Regions from separate parts of the Embleya sp. NPDC020630 genome, predicted to be linked through region 1. Evidence: riboswitches for the same ligand, from Rfam matches in the RefSeq annotation. Region 1 holds a riboswitch; each other region holds the start of a gene.
What was found. A riboswitch is a leader RNA that binds a small molecule or an ion and turns the genes downstream of it on or off. The one in region 1 is predicted to bind cyclic di-AMP.
Positions count from the first base shown of each region.

Region 2: linked by a shared signal. The riboswitch ahead of ACH4XV_RS42310 (NlpC/P60 family protein) and the one ahead of ACH4XV_RS34155 (NlpC/P60 family protein) in region 1 are both predicted to bind cyclic di-AMP.
Region 3: linked by a shared signal. The riboswitch ahead of ACH4XV_RS25720 (transglycosylase family protein) and the one ahead of ACH4XV_RS34155 (NlpC/P60 family protein) in region 1 are both predicted to bind cyclic di-AMP.
Region 4: linked by a shared signal. The riboswitch ahead of ACH4XV_RS01910 (transglycosylase family protein) and the one ahead of ACH4XV_RS34155 (NlpC/P60 family protein) in region 1 are both predicted to bind cyclic di-AMP.

Region 1 is NZ_JBIRUB010000013.1:126,718-129,904, reverse strand. It holds gene ACH4XV_RS34160 (DNA-binding protein) at 1-459, opposite strand, end outside; cyclic di-AMP (ydaO/yuaA leader) riboswitch at 1,092-1,248, shown strand; gene ACH4XV_RS34155 (NlpC/P60 family protein) at 1,255-2,217, shown strand; gene ACH4XV_RS34150 (methyltransferase) at 2,352-3,187, opposite strand, start outside.
Region 2 is NZ_JBIRUB010000026.1:2,505-5,691, forward strand. It holds gene ACH4XV_RS42305 (DUF72 domain-containing protein) at 1-35, opposite strand, end outside; gene ACH4XV_RS42310 (NlpC/P60 family protein) at 225-1,316, opposite strand; cyclic di-AMP (ydaO/yuaA leader) riboswitch at 1,325-1,462, opposite strand; gene ACH4XV_RS42315 (winged helix-turn-helix transcriptional regulator) at 1,947-2,411, opposite strand; gene ACH4XV_RS42320 (MFS transporter) at 2,616-3,187, shown strand, end outside.
Region 3 is NZ_JBIRUB010000007.1:418,643-421,829, reverse strand. It holds gene ACH4XV_RS25730 ((Fe-S)-binding protein) at 1-321, shown strand, start outside; gene ACH4XV_RS25725 (DUF1345 domain-containing protein) at 582-896, shown strand; cyclic di-AMP (ydaO/yuaA leader) riboswitch at 1,441-1,678, shown strand; gene ACH4XV_RS25720 (transglycosylase family protein) at 1,747-2,967, shown strand; gene ACH4XV_RS25715 (glycerophosphodiester phosphodiesterase family protein) at 3,130-3,187, opposite strand, start outside.
Region 4 is NZ_JBIRUB010000001.1:454,815-458,001, forward strand. It holds gene ACH4XV_RS01900 (phosphoenolpyruvate hydrolase family protein) at 1-585, shown strand, start outside; gene ACH4XV_RS01905 (EthD family reductase) at 662-997, shown strand; cyclic di-AMP (ydaO/yuaA leader) riboswitch at 1,199-1,381, shown strand; gene ACH4XV_RS01910 (transglycosylase family protein) at 1,487-2,107, shown strand; gene ACH4XV_RS01915 (nucleobase:cation symporter-2 family protein) at 2,165-3,187, opposite strand, start outside.

The DNA of each region.
Region 1 (3,187 bases):
GTCGTCCTCCGGCTCGGGGGTGGTGCGGCCGAGCAGGCGTTCGTAGCGCTGGCGGGCCGCCTGCGGGGTGCCCAGGCCCAGACCGAAGGCGATCTCCTGCCAGGTCATCTCGCGCCCCCGGGCCATTCGGAGGAGCCCCGCCTCCAGGTCGTCCATCTCGCCCCTGGCCATCGGGATCAGGCTCAGCGCGGCGGTGATGTCGGCGTGGTCGACCGCCGGCTCGCCGTCGGCGGGCTGCGCGATACCGCTGAGCAGGAACGACACCAGCCGGATCGCCTCGTGCGGGCCGAGCATGTACGGGTTCACCTGCCGCGCGCGCTGCTCGTCGGTGGCCGCGTGCCGCTCAGCGATCCGGAACAGGGAGGCGTGTACGCGCCGGGCCCGCGCCTGCTCGGGGTCGGGCGCGGTGAAGGGGTCGTGGGATTCGGGGGTCACGGGCGTGTCCGCAGTCGAAGACATGGTCACAGCATGCCGAGACGCACGGATCGATGTCAATGGATCATGTCGCATGACTCATGTTGAACATCTTGTTCACACGGCTTGATTCCACCCCGCCCCCGCGTCAGCCCGGCGTGGGCTGCGCCGGGGGCGGCATCAGGGCCGTGCGCAGGGCCGGGTCCGGGAGGGCTTCCGGACCGAAGACGGCCAGGCGGATCAGGGCGTCCTCGCGGCGGCGGTACGCACCACAGTGACGGCTCCCCGCACGTTTGTCCGGTGGAAACCCCTCTGCCGGGGTGCGGGTGCGGGGTGCGGGCCGACCCGATGCCCGGAATGTGATGTAGCCCGCATGGATAAAACGGACATAAATTATATAGCCGACTTCGGGTTGCAATTCATTTTCGGTGGCCGGCGACGGATCTCGACTATTTTCCGTTACCGCTCCGTCACGCCACTCTCCGAGATATGCCCTCGTCATCGCGGGTGCTTCCGACCGAAGCCGGCCGAGATGTCACCTTTATTCCGCCTTTACGCTCCGCGCAAAGTCTGCGATTCGGTTGTGATCTCCCCATCGCATTGCCTACCTTTCTCGCCGATTCACCTTTCGGGTGAACCCTGCCGCCGGTACGCCGAATCCCGTCGCCGGCAGCGGGATGTCTACAGCGAAGAATCCGACGGGAGCGGGGGAACCAGGTGAATCGCCGTGGCCGGGATCGTTCCGGTGACGGCTAGGGGTGAAGTCGCGTGAAGCGACCGGGCTGCTCCAGTCCGAATCCGACAGCTCACCTCGTAGGCGACAGGAGAGGACCCCATTTCATGCTGTCCGCAAACGCTCGCCACCGAGCCGCCCGCCCCGCCAACGTCCGCCGCTTCGTCGCGGCGGTGGGCATCGCCGGCATGGGAGCCGTCATCCCGGTCGCCGGCGCCGGTGCGGCCCACGCACAGGTCCCCACCACCGACCAGGCCCCCACCGGCGCCTCCGCCGTGCTGTCGGCCACGCCGACCGCCGCGGTCGACAGTGCCCCGGTCCAGGCCGAGGTCGCCGCGCCCGCGGCCACCACCGCCGCGGACAAGGCCCGCTACCTGGTCCAGGCCGGTGACACGCTGTCCCAGCTCGCGCTGACCAACAAGGTCTCCGGCGGCTGGCAGAGCCTGTACCAGCTCAACCGCGACGTGCTCCCGTCCGGCCCGGACCTGATCGAGATCGGCCAGACCCTGCGGCTGACCGGCTCGGCGCCCGCGCAGCCCAAGGCGGAGGCCCCGGCCAAGCCGAGCATCCAGGTCCAGCCGAAGACCACGGTCACGGGCAAGACCGCGCCGAAGCCGACGAGCAAGCCGTCGGTCGACGTCGCGGCCAAGCCCGCCGCCAAGCCCGCCACCGGCGGCTCGAAGGGCAACCAGGCGCCCACCGGCGGTTCCTCGAACGCGTCGAGCAAGGCCCTCCAGGCCGTCGCCTTCGCCAAGGCGCAGGTCGGCAAGCCGTACGTGTACGGCGCCACCGGCCCGAACGCGTACGACTGCTCGGGTCTGGTCCAGGCCGCGTACAAGGCGGCGGGCATCTCGCTGCCGCGCGTGACCAACGACCAGTTCGCCGCCGACCCGCACGTGTCGATCGCCAACCTGCAGCCCGGCGACCTGGTGTTCTTCTACTCGGGCATCAGCCACGTCGGCATCTACATCGGCGACGGCAAGATGGTGCACGCCGCCAACTCGCGCAAGCCGGTGGAGATCGCCTCGATCAACACCATGCCGATCGCCGGCGCGACCCGCCCGAACTGATCGCGCGACCCGGCCGCGGCGGCGCCCGGGTGAGCATCGCACAGCAGTGACAGCAGTGGCCGGTGCCGTGCTCCCGACCGTGGTCGGGAGCACGGCACCGTTGCACGCCCGCTTCCTGCACGTGCGCCGGGTGCCTACTCCTGCGTAAGACGCGGTCGGGCGGTGAGTACCGCCATGTCCAGCGGCAGCGGTCGCAGGTCGAGCAGTTCGAAGCCGCCCTCGGCCAGCAACGCGCGATACTCCGCCACCGTGCGCTCGCGGCCCCGGGCGTTGGTCATCATCTGGATGTCGAAGCGCAGCGGCAACACCGACCCGCCCGCCTCGACGATCGGCCGTTCGACGATCGCCAGGCGTGCGTCGACCGGCATCGCCCGGGCCAGCGCCCGCAACACGACCAGGCACTCGGCGTCCGCCCAGTCGTGCAGGATCCGGGCCAGCAGGTACACGTCTCCGCCGCCGGGCAGCGGATCGGTGAAGAAGTCGCCGACCACCAGATCGCACCGGTCCTCGGCGACCGATGCGGCGAGCAACTCCCGGGCGGCGTCGACCACATGCCCCCGCTCGAAGAGCACCCCGCACGCGGTCGGGTGCTCGCGCAACACGCGTAGGAGCAACTCCCCGTCGCCGCCCCCGACATCGACCACCGTCGCGGCCGGCGGCAGGTCCAGGGCGGCCGGCACCGCATCGAAGACGATCGTGCCGAACGCCATCGCCTCCCGGAACAGCCGGGCTTCGTCCGGGTGTTCGGCGAAATACTCGAACGACTCCCGGCCGTGCACCCGGGTGAACGCGTCCTCGCCGGTGCGCACCGTGTGTTCCAGGCCGAGATACGACGTGAAGAACAGGCCGCTGTACAGGTCCGCCAGCGCGGCCAATGATCCGTCCCGATCGGTGCGCAGCAGCGCACCGCGCTCGGTGAGCCGGTAGTGTCCGTCCGCCTCGACCCGCAACACCCCGTGCCCGGCCAGCA
Region 2 (3,187 bases), on a different contig from region 1:
GTCCACGAACAAGTGCCCACCGATATACGACCCATGGTCCACACGCCTACCCCGGTTCCCGGAACCTTCGCCAAGGCAAGGCAGGGCAGGCAGGGCAACCCGAGATACCGCGTGCCCCGAAGCACCGGCGGCAACGACGACGGCGATCGGTCCGGGAGGTGGGTGCCGCGCTTCCCGGGACCGATCGCCGTGAACGCGCGCGTGCTCGCGCGCGGTCGTTCGGTCTAGCCCGGGCGGACGGCCGCGTAGAACGGCATGGAGTCCAGGGGGGCCTCGGTTACGTTCTTGCCGGGGCGGGGGGCGTGGATGATCTTGCCGTTGCCGATGTACATGCCCACGTGCGAGTTGTCCGAGAAGTAGAACACCAGGTCGCCCGGCTTGAGCGCGTCCTTGGAGATCCGCGGGCCGTCGTTGACCTGGGTCCACGTCGTGCGGCTGAGCGAGACGTTGGCCGCTCGCCACGAGGCCTGGGTCAGGCCCGAGCAGTCGTACGAGTCGGGGCCGACGCCTCGCGGCGCGTACGGCTTGCCGATCTGGGCGCGCGCGAACGCGATCGCGGCCGCCGCCCGGCCGGACACGGGAACGTCCTTGCCCGTCGTCGGCGGGTCCGTCTTGTCGCGCGAGCTGCGGTCGGTCTCGGTGCGCGAACCGGCGTCGTTCTTGTGCTCGTTCGAGTCGAGGACTTCCTTCTGCTGCTGCGCGGTGAGCGTGTTCAGCAGGCGCTGCGCCTCGGTGAGCTTGTTCTGGATCTCGCCCTTGTGCCGGTTCAGCTCGGTGCGCAGCTTCTCCAGTTCCGCGAGCTGCGAGGAGGCCTCGGTGCGGTCCTGCTGGAGAACTCGGGCCTGCGCCGCGATCTGCTTCAGCTTCGCGGCCTGCTGGCCGTCGAGCTGGGACAACATCTGCGACTTCTGCAGGTAGCCCTCGGGGTCGCCGCTGAGCGCGAGCGAGAGCGACGGCGGGAGGCCGCCGCTGCGGTACTGGTTGGCCGCCAGGACACCGATCTGGTCGCGCAGCGTGTTGAGCGCGGCCTGTTCCTCGGTAATCCGGGCCTGGGTCTGGTTCGCGGTGCCCTGCTGCTTGGTGATCTGCTCGTCGACGCCGTTGGCGGCTTCGGTGGCCTTGATCGCCTCGCTGTGCAGCTGGTTGACGCGGTCCTTGGTCTGCTGGAACGACTGCGCGGGGTCCGCGCTCGCGGTGCCGGCGAAGGTCATCACACCGGTCATCGTCGCGGCGGCCGTGACCACGGTCGCGGCTGTACGCACGGCGGTGCGGGGCTTGGGCTTGCGGTGCTGCCCGGATCGACGCTGGGACGCCACTGGCGGCGGTCTCCTTCCTCGGCCGCCTACCGGGTTAGCTGACGGGTTCGGGCGGAAGAAGGCGCCCTACGGTGCCGGAGCACCGATTCACCCCAGGGACTGCGAGGGTCCCCGGTTCCGGCTTCGTGTCGCGACGACCGCGGTTGCCCACCGTCACCGAAACCCGTCACCGAATTCGGCGGAGGCGATCGTGTCGACCGGGTGGCCGACGTGGAGCCGCTCGCCTATCGCAGAACGATAGTCACAGGCGTGTCACGACCCTCACCCCGAGTCTCTACATTACCAAATCTTTGCCAAGAGTTCCGTTTCACCGGTCGTCGTATCACAGGAAAAGCACTCGGAATCCCGTAAGTCGATCTTGGACCGATTTGGCAACGATTGGCGGCAAGGATCCGCCGTCCGACCTCCGCAAACGTCGCCGCATCCGCGAAATGGGCCGATCGCGGGGATACCACTCCCGAGGCTCCGCTGTTTCGCCCGGCCTGCCCGTCCTTTTCGAACCGGACATTCACCGGTCCGGCCGAGCCGAGGCGAATACGCGACATCGAGCGACACCGAACAGGTGTGGGCAGACCCCGAACCCGGATTCGAAAATCGCCCCCGGGCCGGCACCGCGCCCACTACCCCGACCTATCCCGACACCGACCGCCCCGCCGCCACGGCCAGGTCGCCTTCCGCTCCCACACGCGCGTCGTACTCCGCCCGCGCCTCGGCGATGCGTTCCTGATGTTCCTCGGTCCAGGTGACCAGCGAGCGGATCGTGGTGTGCAGCGTGGTCCCCATCGGGGTGAGCGCGTAGTCCACCCGAGGCGGCACGACCGGATACACCGTGCGGCGCACCAGGCCGTCGCGTTCGAGCTGGCGCAGCGTCACGGTGAGCATGCGCTGGCTGATCCCGTCGATCTCCCGCCGCAACTCGGTGAAGCGCAACGTACGGCTCTCCAGGATCGCGATCACCAGAAGCGACCACTTGTCGGCGACCCGGTCGAGGATCTGCCGGACCTCGCACCCCTCGCGCACGTCCCACTGGAGGGCGTCGTAGTCCTCCTGGTTACTCGGGCAGGGGGTCGGTTCCTTCGAAGTGCCTTCTTCCATGGAAGTCGATGCTGCCGAAGGATGGGGTCGGTTACAAGAGGGAACCGGGTTCGTCCGAAGAACCGCCCCCGGCACCCCGATCCCACCGCGATCCCACCCACCCGCGTCCCGAGGGGCTGTCGCATGTCCACATCCACGTCCGCACCCGGCAGCGCCGCCGAATCCGCCCCCGAATCCACCCCCGGCGACGCCCCCGCCGGCCGAATGAGCCCCCGCGCCTGGGGCATGCTGCTCGTCCTCTGCGGCGCGATCTTCCTCGAGGGCATCGACATCGCGATGCTCAACGTCGCGCTGCCCACCATCCGCGAGGACCTGGGCATGTCCACCGGTGGCGTGAGCTGGGTGATGAGCGCGTACGTGCTCGCCTACGCCGGCTTCATGCTCCTCGGCGGCCGCACCGCCGATCTGCTCGGCCGGCGGCGGATGTTCCTCCTGTGGCTGACCGTCTTCCTGGTCTTCTCCGGCCTGGGCGGATTCGCCACCGAGGGCTGGATGCTGATCGTGGCCCGCTTCGTGACCGGCGCCTCGGCCGCCTTCATGACCCCCGCCGGGCTGTCCATCATCACCACCGGCTTCCCGGAGGGGCCGCAGCGCAACCGGGCACTGCTCTTCTACGCGGGCACCGCCGCGGGCGGCTTCTCGCTCGGCCTGGTGATCGGCGGACTGCTGACCGCGATCGATTGGCGGTTGGTGTTCTTCGTACCGGTCGCGCTCGCCGCGGTGATCCTGGCGGCGGCGTCGGCGCTGATCCCCCGGGACGAGCGGCCGGAGGCCGG
Region 3 (3,187 bases), on a different contig from region 1:
CACCTGCGCAACGGCCTCGGCGTATGGCGCGAACCGCGCGAAGTCCTGTCCGCGGTGGCCGACTTCGTGGAAACCCCGGGGGCCGGCGACTGCTGCGGCGCGGCCGGCACCTACTCCCTCCTGCGCCCGATCGAATCCCGCCGCATCCTCGACCGCAAGCTGGACGCGATCGAGGCCAGTGGCGCCGACGTCGTGGTCGCGGTCAACCCCGGCTGCCTGCGCCAACTCCGCACCGGCCTGCGACGCCGCAAGTCGCGCGTACGCGCGGTACACCTCGCCGAATTCCTCACCGCACCCAACGGCGGCGCCCGGACGCCCTGACCATCACGGGCCCGACACCGGTGTCTCGGGCCGAGTTCGGCGTATGCGACTCCACACGGGGGGAGCCGCATACGCCGTACCCGACCCGAGACACCCACACCTATCCGGCTCGGCCGTGCCCTCCCGAGGCTCCGGCGAAGTGACAAGCGGCTCGGAGTGAAGGCGCCGGGACCACGGGCCCACAACCTCGCCGAGACGCGCCGTGTTTCGCTGACACCGGCTGCTTCGGCCGACTCGTCGGCGGTCATCGTGATCTCGGACTGACGGTCGCCGCTTCGCTCGGGGTGATCCTGTCGTGGGCGCTGATGCAGGTCGGCTTCGCGCAGATCTACCTCGTCATCGACGTCACCGGCGGGCACGGCGACCTTCGGTTCCCCGAGGGCACGACGCCGTCGTTCCTGAGTTTCGCGTACTTCTCCTTCACGCTCGCCACGTCGTTCGCGACCAGCGATGTCGAAGTCGTCGGTGTGCGGATGCGGCGGATCGTGCTCGTCCACACCGTCAGCGCCTACTTCTACAACGCCCTGGTGGTCGCCGTCGCGTTCCAGGTGCTTCAGGGGCTCGTCAGCCCGTGAGGCGCGGCCCGCGACGACATGCCACCCCGCGATGAGGGGGTGTACCCGAGCCGAGGTTCGATCACCGGCAGTCCATACAGGGCAAATCACCCGAATCGGTGCGAGTCAGGCCGAAAGCCTCCATCGCGCCACCCGGCCCGAAGGGGCCATCCCATCGAACGCCGGTTCCGCGACGCGCGCGCCCTCACCCTCGCCGCATCCCACGAATGGGCAGGTCGCCCCCCGTTTCGACCCGTTTTCCACCATCCCGAGACCGTCGTTTCCGGCAAATCCCGTGGCGCACGTCACATCCCGCGCACCGATTGTCAGGAACTCGCACGCACCGTAAACCGAGTTTCCGCGATTCTCACTCCCCGCGATTTCGTCCTTACTCGCCGCTGAAGGTCCCGGGCACAATGCGTGGACGCTTCGGGACTTTCGGTCCCGGAATTCCACCCTTCCGACCCGAATCTTCGGTTTCGGCGAAACATGATGTTTGGATCCGAGTCGGGTGTATGCGTAGCTTGGTGCTTCGCCGCACCGGTCCGGTGTTCGGCGGAATGTGTCTCCCGGTTCGCCGAATCCTGCCGCCGGAGAGGCCACGGTACGAAACCCGAAAGGCAGGAGCGGGGGAACCAAGTGGAATGCCGTCCCGGGCGTGCGCATGTCGCGGACGTTCGATAACGACGGCTTGGGGTGAAGCCGTGCCCGCCTCCTCGATACCCGAGGAGTCGACGCCGGCCGGGCGAGACTCTCCAGCCCGAATCCGACAGCTCACTTCGTAGGCGTGGGAGAAGGAAAAATCTTCGTGCAGTCGTTCATCACCCCTGCCCGCAAGCCCAAGAACGCGCGCCTCGCGCTCACCCTCGGCATGGCCGGCGCCATCGTCGCCGCCCCGCTGATCACCGGCTTCGCCACCTCCGCCACCGCCGCCCCGGTCTCCGTCTGGGACAAGGTCGCCATGGGCGAGAGCTCGGGCAACTGGCACATCAACACCGGCAACGGTTTCTACGGTGGCCTGCAGTTCACGCAGAGCACCTGGAACGAGTTCGGCGGTCAGCAGTACGCCCCGCGTGCGGACCTGGCCACCAAGGACCAGCAGATCGCCATCGCGGAGAAGGTCCTCGCCGTACAGGGCCCCGGCGCGTGGCCGAACACCTCGGGCCCCGCGGGCCTGACCCGTGGCGGCGCCGCTCCGGCCGTCTCCCCCAACGCCAAGTCGGGCTCGACCAAGGCCACCGTCAAGGTCGCCCCGAAGGTCGCCGAGAAGCCGGTCGAGTCCGCGCCGGCCCCGAAGGCCCCGAAGATCGAGGTCGTCCCGGCCGCCGAGACCACGGCCACGACCACCACCTACTCCGTGGTCAAGGGCGACACCCTGTCCAAGATCGCCGCGGCCAAGGACGTCGAGGGCGGCTGGCACAAGCTGTACGCCGACAACAAGTCCGTCATCGGCGGCAACCCGAACCTGATCCTGGTCGGCCAGAAGCTCTCGCTCGCCGGCAAGGCCGCGGCCGCCACGAAGACCGAGGCCAAGGTCGAGACCAAGACCGAGGCCCAGGTCGAGACCAAGACCGAGGCCAAGCCCTCCGTGTCGGTCAAGGTCGCGCCGAAGCCCGTGACCAAGGAGAAGGCCCCCGTCGTGGCCAAGGACTCCTCGGCCAAGGCCGGCAGCACCGCCGTCAACTCCTCCGGCTACGTCGCTCCGGTGAACGGCGCGCTGGGCACCGCGTTCGGCACCGGTGGCTCCATGTGGTCCAGCGGCAGCCACACCGGCCAGGACTTCGTGGTCGGCACCGGCACCTCGGTCAAGGCCATCACCTCGGGCACCGTGGTCAGCGCCGGCAACGGTGGTGCCTACGGCAACGAGGTCGTCATCAAGCACGCGGACGGCAAGTACTCGCAGTACGCCCACCTGTCCAGCATCGGCGTCCGCGCCGGCCAGACGGTGAGCACCGGTCAGCAGATCGGCCTCTCGGGCGCGACCGGCAACGTGACCGGCCCGCACCTGCACTTCGAGATCCGCACCACCCCGAACTACGGCAGCGGCATCAACCCCGTCACCTACCTGCGCGCGCACGGCGTCAACCTCTGATCCGAGCACAACCGGGAAGTTCCAGGGCCGGGCCCGTCGACCACGCGTCGACGGGCCCGGCCCTGTTCCATGCCCGCCGCGCGGACGATGCCGGCCGTGTGGGCACTGTTCGCCGGAGTGGCCGTATCCGCCGGGCACCGAGCGAGCGGCGCTTCCCCGGCGTCAGCCCCGCGCGGGGTAGCGCTTCGGCAGCGGCAGCCCCCGCGCCGCCATCAACTCC
Region 4 (3,187 bases), on a different contig from region 1:
ACCGATCCGTTCCGGATCATGCCGCACTTCCTGGACCAACTCGCGGCCATGGGCTTCGCGGGAGTGCAGAACTTCCCGACGGTCGGCCTGTTCGACGGTGTCTTCCGGCAGAACCTGGAGGAGACCGGGATGGGCTACGACCTGGAGGTGGAGATGATCCGGCTGGCGGCGGAGCGCGGCTTGCTCACGGCGCCGTACGTCTTCGACCCCGAGCAGGCCCGTGCGATGGCGGCGGCCGGCGCCGATGTGCTGGTGCCGCACCTGGGCCTGACCACCAAGGGCAGCATCGGCGCGACCACCGCGGTCACCCTCGACCAGGCGGTTGAGCGGGTGCAGGAGATGCGCGACGCGGCGGCGGAGGTCGATCCCGACGTGCTGGTGCTGTGCCACGGCGGGCCGATCGCCGAACCCGAGGACGCGGCGTACGTGCTGGCCCACACCACCGGCGTGGTCGGCTTCTTCGGCGCCTCCAGCATGGAGCGCCTGCCGACCGAGGTGGCCATCACCGAGCAGGCACGGGCGTTCAAGAGCATCACCCCGAGTGGGGACGCCGCCACGACGGGCGACACCCCGGCACATCCGTAACGACCGCGCCCGGCAGCAGCCGCCTGGCGCAAGCGCACGTCCGTCCGTCCGACCATCACGAGCGTGAGGACCCGGCATGTACAAGTTGACCGTGCTCTACGGCCACCCCGAAGACCCGGCGGCGTTCGACTCCTATTACTGGGACAAGCACGTCCCGCTGGCCCGCACCATGCCGGGGCTGACCGGCTGGACCATCGGCAAGTGCGAACCGGATCCGTCCGGCGCGAAGCCGCCCTATTACCTGGTGGTCGCGCTGTACGCGCCCTCGCGCGCGGAACTCGAGGCTGTGCTGGATTCGCCCGAGGGGCGGGCCACGGTGGCCGATGTGCCCAATTTCGCGACCGGCGGCGCGACGTTCCTCTGGGACGAGGAGCGGGTAGTGGTTCCGGTAGAGCTGCCCGCGACGGAATAGCCCGTCGCTGACGCACGCGTGACCACGCGGCCGCGCACCGTGTACGCCGGAGCCGTGACCTGCAAGGATGGCGACAAATCGGGCAAATAGGTGTTATTCCCCCTTATGGGGGACGTCACAAACCGCCCGAAATGTTTGCCAACCCGGCGAACCGGTGCGTAGCTTCGTGGTTGTTCGCACAAGCGGACTCCCCGGGCGGTACGCCGAATCCTGCCGCCGCCCGAGGGAAGCAGTCGAAATTGACTGGCGGCAGGAGCGGGGGAACCAAGTGAGCCGACATCGGCACTGCCGATGCCTGGGGTGAAGCCATGCCTGTGACAGGCGAGGCCGGGCCAATCGTCCGAACCCGACAGCTAACTTCGTAGGCGCCCGACGAGGTAATCAATGACCTTCCGTGCCATCACCGCTCCGGTTCGTTCGCTCTCTCGTGGCCGTCGCGCCGGCATCGCCGTCGCCGCGGGTGCGGGTCTCGTCCTTCCTCTCGTGGGCATGGCGGGCAGCGCGAACGCCGCGACTTCGTCCACCTGGGACGCGGTCGCCCAGTGCGAGAGCACCGGCAACTGGAGCATCAACACGGGCAACGGCTTCTCCGGCGGTCTGCAGTTCACCCCGAGCACCTGGAACGCGTTCGGCGGCAGCCAGTACGCGGCCAGCGCCGCGCAGGCCTCCAAGGCGCAGCAGATCGCCGTCGCCGAGCGGGTCCTGGCGAGCCAGGGCCCCGGCGCCTGGCCGGTCTGCTCCGTGAAGGCCGGCCTGGGCAAGGGCGGCGACGCCAACGCCACGGCCGAGTCCTCGACCGCCGGCAAGACCAAGTCCTCGGTCGAGCCGAAGGCCGAGCCCAAGTCCGAGGCCAAGCCCGCGACCGGCAACGCGCCGAAGCTCAACGTGCAGCCCAAGCAGGACGTCGCCAAGCAGGACGCGCCGAAGTCGGCCGCGACCGAGCGGGCGTCGGGCTCCGGCACCTACACCGTCAAGTCCGGTGACACGCTGTCCGCGATCGCGGCCAAGCTCGGTGTCAAGGGCGGCTACAAGGCCCTGCACACGGCCAACGCCGGCGTCATCGGCGACAACCCGAACGTGATCGCGGTGGGCACCAAGCTCGCCGTCTGATCTCCCCTCACCACGTGGGCCCCGCCGAACACTTCGGCGGGGCCCACGTGCATGTGGTCATGCTCGAGTGGGCTGTTGGGCGGACTGGGCCGGCAACGTGACGGCGGGGTCGGTGGGTTCGGCGGGCGCCTTGCCGCCCGCGCGACTGGTGTGGTTGAGCAGCAGGTTGAGCACGACCGCCACGATCAGCGCATTGGAGCCGGCGTTCGGATCGGCCTTGCCCAGGGTGCGGATGCCGGCCACCGCGACGGTGCCGAACAGGACCACGCCCGCGCCGCCGAGTATGGGCTGCGGGACCAGCGCGACCAGGCCGCCGACAATCGGCATCAGGCCCATGAGGACCAGGAAGCCGCCGCAGACCGCGACCACGAACCGGCTGCGGATCCGGGTCAGCGCGACCAGTCCGATGTTCTGCGCGAAGGCGGTGCAGGCGAAGCCGTTGAACACGCCGCCGAACGCGGTGGCCGGGCCGTCGGCACGCAGCCCGCCCGCGATGGTGCGGTCGTCGGCGGGTTTGTCCACCACCTCGCTCAGCGCGATGATGTCGGCCGTCGACTCGGTCATGCACACGATCATCACCACGAGCATCGACACGGTCACCGATACGTCGAACTGCGGTGCCCCGAAGGCGAAGGGCCTTGGCACCTCGAACATCGCGAGGCCGCTCAGCGCGTCCCCGTCCACCCGGTCGAACGGGATGGCCGGTAGCGTGCCGACGAGCAGCCCGAGCAGGACCGCGACACGCTGCCCGAATCCGGTCAGCACCCGATGCAGGACCAGGATCGCCACCAGCGTCGCGGCGGCGAGGCCCAGATTGGTCATCGAGCCGTAGTCGGCCGCCTTCCGGTCGCCGCCCTGCGCCCAGTTGCCCGCCACCGGCGGCAGGGACACGCCGATCAGGGTGATCACCGTCCCGCCGACCACCGGCGGGAAGAAGCGGACCAGTCGGCAAAAGACCGGGGCGAGCACGAGGCAGAACACGCCGGCGACGATGGTCGAGCCGAAGATCACCGGCAGTGTCGCGTCCTGCTTGGCCGCGGCCACCGCCAGGATCGGCGAGACCACCGCGAAGGTGACGCC